Regions from separate parts of the Marinomonas sp. ATLA20 genome, predicted to be linked through region 1. Evidence: predicted binding sites of a transcription regulator. Region 1 holds the regulator's gene; the other holds the start of a gene.
What was found. The regulator PhoB, encoded in region 1, activates phosphate uptake and scavenging genes when phosphate is short. The targets are predictions, from matches to a motif close to TGTCATANNNNTGTCANA.

Region 1 (3,422 bases):
GGAATAAATCTTAATCTAGTACCTTCTCTTGAAGAGAAAGGTGGAGAATCGATCTAGCTCCTCCCTCTTGTAAAGGGGGAGGCTGGGAGGGGGTTGTACTTAATGACTTGGGGAATCTTGGTTATTATTATCTGTAGAAATAGGTAGCGCTGGAATCGTATCATTTCTGGTGCGATTTGCTGGGAAATGACAAGAGAAGGTGCTTCCAAAGCCAGGCTGACTGCGAATTTGTAGCTTGGCATCGTGATGTAATAGCACATGCTTTACGATGGCTAGGCCAAGACCTGTACCGCCGGTTTTAGAGCCTCGCCCTTTGTCGACTCGGAAGAAACGTTCTGTGAGTCGAGGAATGTATCTTGGCTCTATGCCAATGCCAGAGTCTTTTATAGAGAACACACCATTAAACTCACTGGACTCCCATTTGATCTCAATCTCGCCGCCATCTGGTGAGTATTTGATGGCGTTAAAAATCAGATTGGAAAAAGCACTATAGAGCTCTTTGTAAGAGCCGTACAAGCGAGCTTCTTCGGGAATTTGCAAATTAATAGAGTGTTTGTCCGTCAACACTGGCGTAGTTGCATTGGTAATGGTTTGTACTAAGTCTGAAACTTTATGCCATTGGTTCTCTTCGCGTTTGTCATTACTCTCCAAGCGAGAAAGCAGTAACAGATCTTCGATGAGTTGTTCCATCCGCTCAGATTGCTCAGACATATTAACAATGCCTTTTTGCATGCTTTTTGGCAGACTGTCCTTGAACATGTCGAGGGTTTCTAAGTAGCCCTTAATAACGGTAAGCGGCGTTTTTAATTCATGGGAAGCGTTGGCAACAAAGTCTTTGCGCATCTGTTCTAGCAAGTGTAAGCGCGTCACATCACGAACAAAAATCAGGTGATCATTTTTATCGTACAATGTGGTTTGAATTTCTAAATAGACGCCATCTTTGGCGGGTGACTTGATGACCAAAGGCTCACCAAAGCGTTTTTGACTAAAGTAACGGAAAAACTCTGGGCTACGGACAATATTAGTGATGATTTGGCCGCGATCGACAGGACGCATTAAGCCGAGAAAGTGAGCCGCCGAGTTATTCCACCACTCCAAGTTACCTTGGTTATCCGCCATGATAACGCCTTCTTTTAAGGCGGTGGTGGAGCTTTCAATTCGGGTTAGCGCTTGGCGCATGCGACGTTTGGATTTGCGTTGTTTCTTATGTAATCGATAAACCGCATCGAATACTTCTCCCCAAATTCCGCTGGCTTCTGGTGGTGCAGCACGACCAGAATGGCGAAGCCAATTATGGAATTGGTAGAGCTGATAAAGCTGCCAGTACAAAGACCCTAAAACGTACAGCAGCAAAACACCCAACAACTGACCTATTATTAGGCCTATTACAATACAAGCCGCGAATCCTGCGAGCCAAGTAATAATAGTGTTTCGCCAAACTGTTTTCATACGGACCTTTTTGCTGAGAAGCGGTAGCCTGTTCCTCGTACTGTTTGTATCAAGAAATCATGAGTACTACCAATGGCTTTGCGTAAACGACGTATATGAACATCAACGGTACGTTCTTCAACGTAGACATTTCCTCCCCATACTTGATCCAACAATTGCGCTCTTGAATAGGCACGCTCTTGGTGTGTCATGAGGAATTTTAGTAGACGGTATTCTGTAGGCCCCATGTCTAAGGGGCGAGTACCAATGGTAACCCGCTGACTGATTGGGTCAAGGGTTAGACCTTCGATTTCAATTGGTTCATCTACGCCTTGAGGGGTCGCGCGTCGTAATACGGCTTTGAGTCGAGCAACTAACTCACGAGGTGAAAATGGCTTGGTGATGTAATCGTCAGCGCCGACTTCTAGACCTTGGATTTTGTTGTCTTCTTCACTTTTCGCAGTCAGCATAATGACTGGAATTTCTGCCGTTGTGGGGTCTTTTTTCAATCTGCGAGTCAGCTCAATGCCGCTACCGCCAGGCATCATCCAATCGGCAAGAATCAAATCCGGACGATGGTCCACAATGATTTCATGGGCTTGCTGAATGTTTTCTGCTTCCAAATACTCGTAGCCCGCCATTTCAAGTGCAATGGCGATCATTTCGCGTATGGAAGATTCGTCGTCAATAATTAATACTTTTTTACCGGTCACAGGATTCATCCTCATCTCAGGAACGGTTTCATTAAAGCGATCTAATGTGACAATTCGGTTACATTGTCACAACTTTGCCACATATTACATAAAATAGCTTGCGACCAGACCGATGAAAACACAGTAACCAACGCGGTTATTGTCTAAAAATGAGCGAAAGCAAGCTTGTCGATCACGCTCTTTAGCTTGATTAAATTGCTGATAAAAGAGTCCAATACACACCACGAGTGATACAAAGTATAGCCAATGTAATCCGGCTAGTAGACCAATCCAGGTCAATAAAGACAAGGTTAGACCTTGTAGGCAAACAATGACGAATAAATCATATCTGCCAAATAAGATGGCGGTGGATTTGATGCCTATTTTGAGGTCATCTGGACGGTCTGTCATTGCATAATAGGTATCATAGGCAATGGTCCAAAAGCAATTGGCGACAAACAGCATCCATAGCTCAGGATCGGTTAAATCTCCTCCCTGTGCACTGTAGGCCATGGGAATTGCCCACGAAAAAGCCAAGCCAAGAAACAACTGGGGTAGATGGGTATAGCGTTTCATAAACGGATACAGAGCAGCCAAGCCTAAGCCTACGAACGACAGTAAAATCGTTTGCAGATCGGTAAAAAGTACTAAAACAAAGCTTAAAATCGACAAAGCACAAAACAGAACAAGTGCTTCTTTTTTAGATACTCGGCCCGACGGTAGCGGGCGGTTTTTAGTACGATCAACATGACCATCGACCTTTCGATCCGCGTAGTCATTAATCACGCAACCCGCAGATCGCATGCTGAAAACGCCTAAGATAAAGATAACGATCAAATGCCATTGAGGCATACCATCGGCTGCCAGCCATAGCGCCCATAATGTTGGCCACATCAGTAAGAATGAACCGATAGGGCGGTTGAATCGAGTGAGTTCTGCGTAGTCTTTAAGTTTGTTCATAACAATCCAAACGGCGGTTTTAGTTGGTTGATCTCATCAAAGAAAGCTTCATTGACCAATATTCCAGGGCCAAACTGATGAAACACAGAGCGTCTCGCCCACAAAGCATTAGGTTGGTTTGGAAACATGCGTTTTGGTAACTGAGTGACCTCAATGCAACTTCGAGACAGGGCCTTATGTTGAAACAGATAGCCACCTAATGGCTTGTCTTTTAAATGCTTTACATGTCGCCAATGGCCTTTCAATGACCTCGCCGGAATGATTGAGCGAGCATAAATAACGGCTCTTCCATCGACGTTAAGCAAGACAGTACGAATGCGTGCCGCTTCTCTTGGTCGCAAC
Region 2 (3,422 bases), on a different contig from region 1:
GACGTAAATTCACATTCAACGCCGTTTTCATGTCCTATACTCAAATGACACCAACAAAAATAATGAGGTGTTTTTATGGATATTCAAATGGTCGTTCTTATTGTGTTAAGTATTATGCTGGTCATTAAGATTGTTTATTTGGTTGTCTTTAAGCATTCTGAACAAGAAGCGGATGATCATTTCCATGACCATCATTCGCGTGTTCATCATTCTCACAGTCGTCATTATCGTGATCATCACCATGATTCGTGATTATTAACTAAGCTTGAGAGCCATCGTTGTGACCTCGGTAACGTTTGTTTTTCGCTTCTTTGACTGTATTCAGGTCTACTAGGACCAAACCGTCCACGCAGTAGCCAAAGTCGGCATCGACACCAAAGTCTAAGAAGCGAACTCCGCCCGTTTCGCACAATTCACTGTATTGTTTGAACAGTGTTGGTACGCTGGCGCCAAAGTGGCTGAGCTGCTCTTTTAGTACTCTAAAGTCTTCATCATAGTTATCGCCGCTGAACATGGCTGAAATAATATCAGCGTGTTCTGCGTTAACTTGATAAGGCGTGAAAGAGCGCGCCAAGTGTTCTTTATCGGCATAATAGAGCTTGTAAAAGGAAACAATGAAATCTTTTGCTACTTGTGGGTAGCTGTTGCTCAAACTCACAGGCCCAAACATGTAGCGAATTTCAGGGTGTCTGTCTAAATAAGCGCCAATGCCATACCACAAATAATCTAGGCTGCGTTTGCCCCAATATTTTGGTTGGATAAAGCTGCGCCCGAGCTCAATGCCCTGTTCGAAATAAGGTTCCATGTCGCACGAGTATTGGAACAGCTCAGAGCTGTATATGCGATTTGGTGTATCTGATTTCATATATCGAGCAACTTCTCCGATACGATACGCACCGACGATCTCTAGTTCTTCTTCATCCCATAGAATCAGGTGACGATAATACTGATCGAACTTGTCCAGATCGGAACGCTCGCCTGTGCCTTCACCTACTTTTCGGAAGGCAATTTCGCGTAAGCGCCCAATCTCTTTCATCGTCACCGACATTGGGTCGTAATCAAACAGGTAGATTTGCTTGTTGTCTTTGGTACTACCAAGATGTTCGGCTATTTTTAGTTCTTGTTTGATCATCTGTCTATTTTGCGGATGCTCAACGGTCTTTTCGGTTTTAAGTAGCGGTTTTTTGCCTTTGGCAATACGGTATAAATGGCGCTTTACGAGTTTGTTTTTTTCTTTATCGCTTAGTGGAAGTTGGGCTAGCTCTTGAATAGGAATGGCTTGGCCAACTTGCATGGGAATTTTGCGATTGCGTTGACGAAACATTTCGTTAGCGAGCTGAATGGTCGATAGCGGACGATATAAAAGAGAGCTGGTGTAAAACAACATGGAATTACGTCCGCCAATATGAACCGGCAGTAACGGGCTGTTAGTCTTTTGCGCCAGTTTTAGATAGTTTTGGTTCCATTGCTGATCTTTTACACCGCTTGGCGACATACGAGACACTTCGCCAGCCGGGAAAATAATCACGGCTTCTTCGTTATGTAGGCAGCTCATGATAGCTTTGAGTTGCTGACGTCCGGTTTTTCCACCAAGATTATCGACGGGAAGAACAAGCTGTTTTAAGCCGTCAAATCCCATTAATAAATCATTAGCTACGATTTTCACGTCTGGGCGGATTTCACCGATTAATCTAAGTAAAGCGAGGCCATCTAAGGCGCCAAGAGGGTGATTAGCGATGATCATTACCCTACCGCTGGCGGGAATGTTTCGGCGATCAACTTGACTTACTTGATAGCTAAAATTGAAGTGATCCAGAACTCGATCAATAAATTCGAAGCCGACACAGCCGTGGTTTTTTTCCAGGAATTGGTTTACTTCACTTTCGTGGAATAAGCGTTTCAACACGCTTAACGTTGGGCGAGTGATAAATGGGCTTTTGTCGAAAAAGTGAGGAGATTTACTGGCAATCATTTGCTCGACTTGTATCACAGTGACGCTCCGCTTTAATAAGTTTTTAGGTATCTTATTAATGAGAGTAGAGCGTTAATATGACAGCGTCGTGACGTTTATGTGGCGAAATTATGACCAGTTAATAAAGACGTTTGCGACTATTTTTTCGCCAACCATTAGTGAAAAGCCGCCAAATAATAAATAAGGCTAGATTATTTAGACGCTTGCTTTGCTGATTAGCTTGCTGGTGTGTTGTCTTCGTCTGTGGTTTCTTCAAACTTATAAAAGAAGTTCCATAAGCAATACAGTGTTATACCTGCCGAGATCATTGCCCAGATAGGTTCATTCGATACCCATTCAAGAATCGTCCATGCGAAACAGAATAAAGTCACAGTGACTCGACGCCATTTAGGGCGGAAAAACGCGCGATCAGATTCGCTCAGCATAATGTTCCTGTATCAATAAAAATTCTATTATTGTTTTCTTACATATTGTTAGTCACTTTTATAGACTAACTATTTGATTCGCCAATCTATTTACGTTTTACAGGAAGACCTTGAAATCGCGTTTATAGAGTTGGCGTACAAACGAAAATAGCGAGGGATATTTACCGTTAGTAAAGTATCCCCAAAGCTTATTGTGCTTTCGTTTTGCTATTTCCTAGGGAAATGTGACGTGATCCTGTTAGCTGAGATTGTCCACTAACTCCTGAATCGATTTTATCTATGTGTCCACCGCGAGCTAGAAACTCTTGCATTTGCTTTTCAATGGATTCCGAGGTTTCCGAAGCGGCCGGCTGTTTCTTCTTAGTTGCCATGATAAATAGTCCTTGTTTTTAGTTTGAACAAGGACTATACCAGATTTTCACAATATTTGCTTGTTATTGGCTAACGTCTGCAAACGTGTACCTATCGTTGGCTTTACTGATAGGCACAGTGTCTGCATTAAGCGGAATGCGGATGGTATCGGCGAATAATAGGATTCAGTAGGCGCGTTAACCAGCCAGTAAATTCAATCGGTGCGTCTAACACGGTTAAACAGATGCATTCTGCATCTTTGGTGACGATTGGCTTATGTTTGTGGCTAGCGTCACGATTAATAAAATCACCTTGACGATAGACACCGCTTTCATCGGAAAAAGCCCCCTCTAATACAAGGGTAATTTCATCACCTGTATGAGTGTGAGTTGGCATGTGAGCGCCTGCTTTTACTCTGGTCAGTGCAATCTGAGCGCCGCCTTCTTCGTTATAAAGTGTGGCGATCTTGAAAGAAGGCGATAAGCGCATCCAATTTAGGTCGTCATAACTTTTTTTGATAAATTGACGAAGACTATTAGGAATGGTGTAGCTGTCCCAATCAACCGCAGTGGGTTCTTCTTCGATCTGCTGCGTCTCGTTTACTTGCTCGGCCTGTGCATTTAATTTTTCGAAAAAGCTGTCTTTTAAGTTGCTCAGCTGACGACTGTCTGTCT

Region 2: a site for PhoB is predicted at 2,049-2,066, ahead of olsF (bifunctional ornithine lipid synthase OlsF). Genes of this name have one in related genera too.

Annotation. Positions count from the first base shown of each region.
Region 1 is NZ_JBXUKU010000001.1:107,713-111,134, reverse strand. It holds gene phoR (phosphate regulon sensor histidine kinase PhoR) at 100-1,449, opposite strand; gene phoB (phosphate regulon transcriptional regulator PhoB) at 1,446-2,141, opposite strand; gene ubiA (4-hydroxybenzoate octaprenyltransferase) at 2,226-3,080, opposite strand; gene AC2A4J_RS00450 (chorismate--pyruvate lyase family protein) at 3,077-3,422, opposite strand, start outside.
Region 2 is NZ_JBXUKU010000008.1:84,261-87,682, forward strand. It holds gene AC2A4J_RS14325 (hypothetical protein) at 76-252, shown strand; gene olsF (bifunctional ornithine lipid synthase OlsF) at 260-1,990, opposite strand; gene AC2A4J_RS14335 (hypothetical protein) at 2,188-2,397, opposite strand; gene AC2A4J_RS14340 (hypothetical protein) at 2,586-2,768, opposite strand; gene AC2A4J_RS14345 (ChrR family anti-sigma-E factor) at 2,896-3,422, opposite strand, start outside.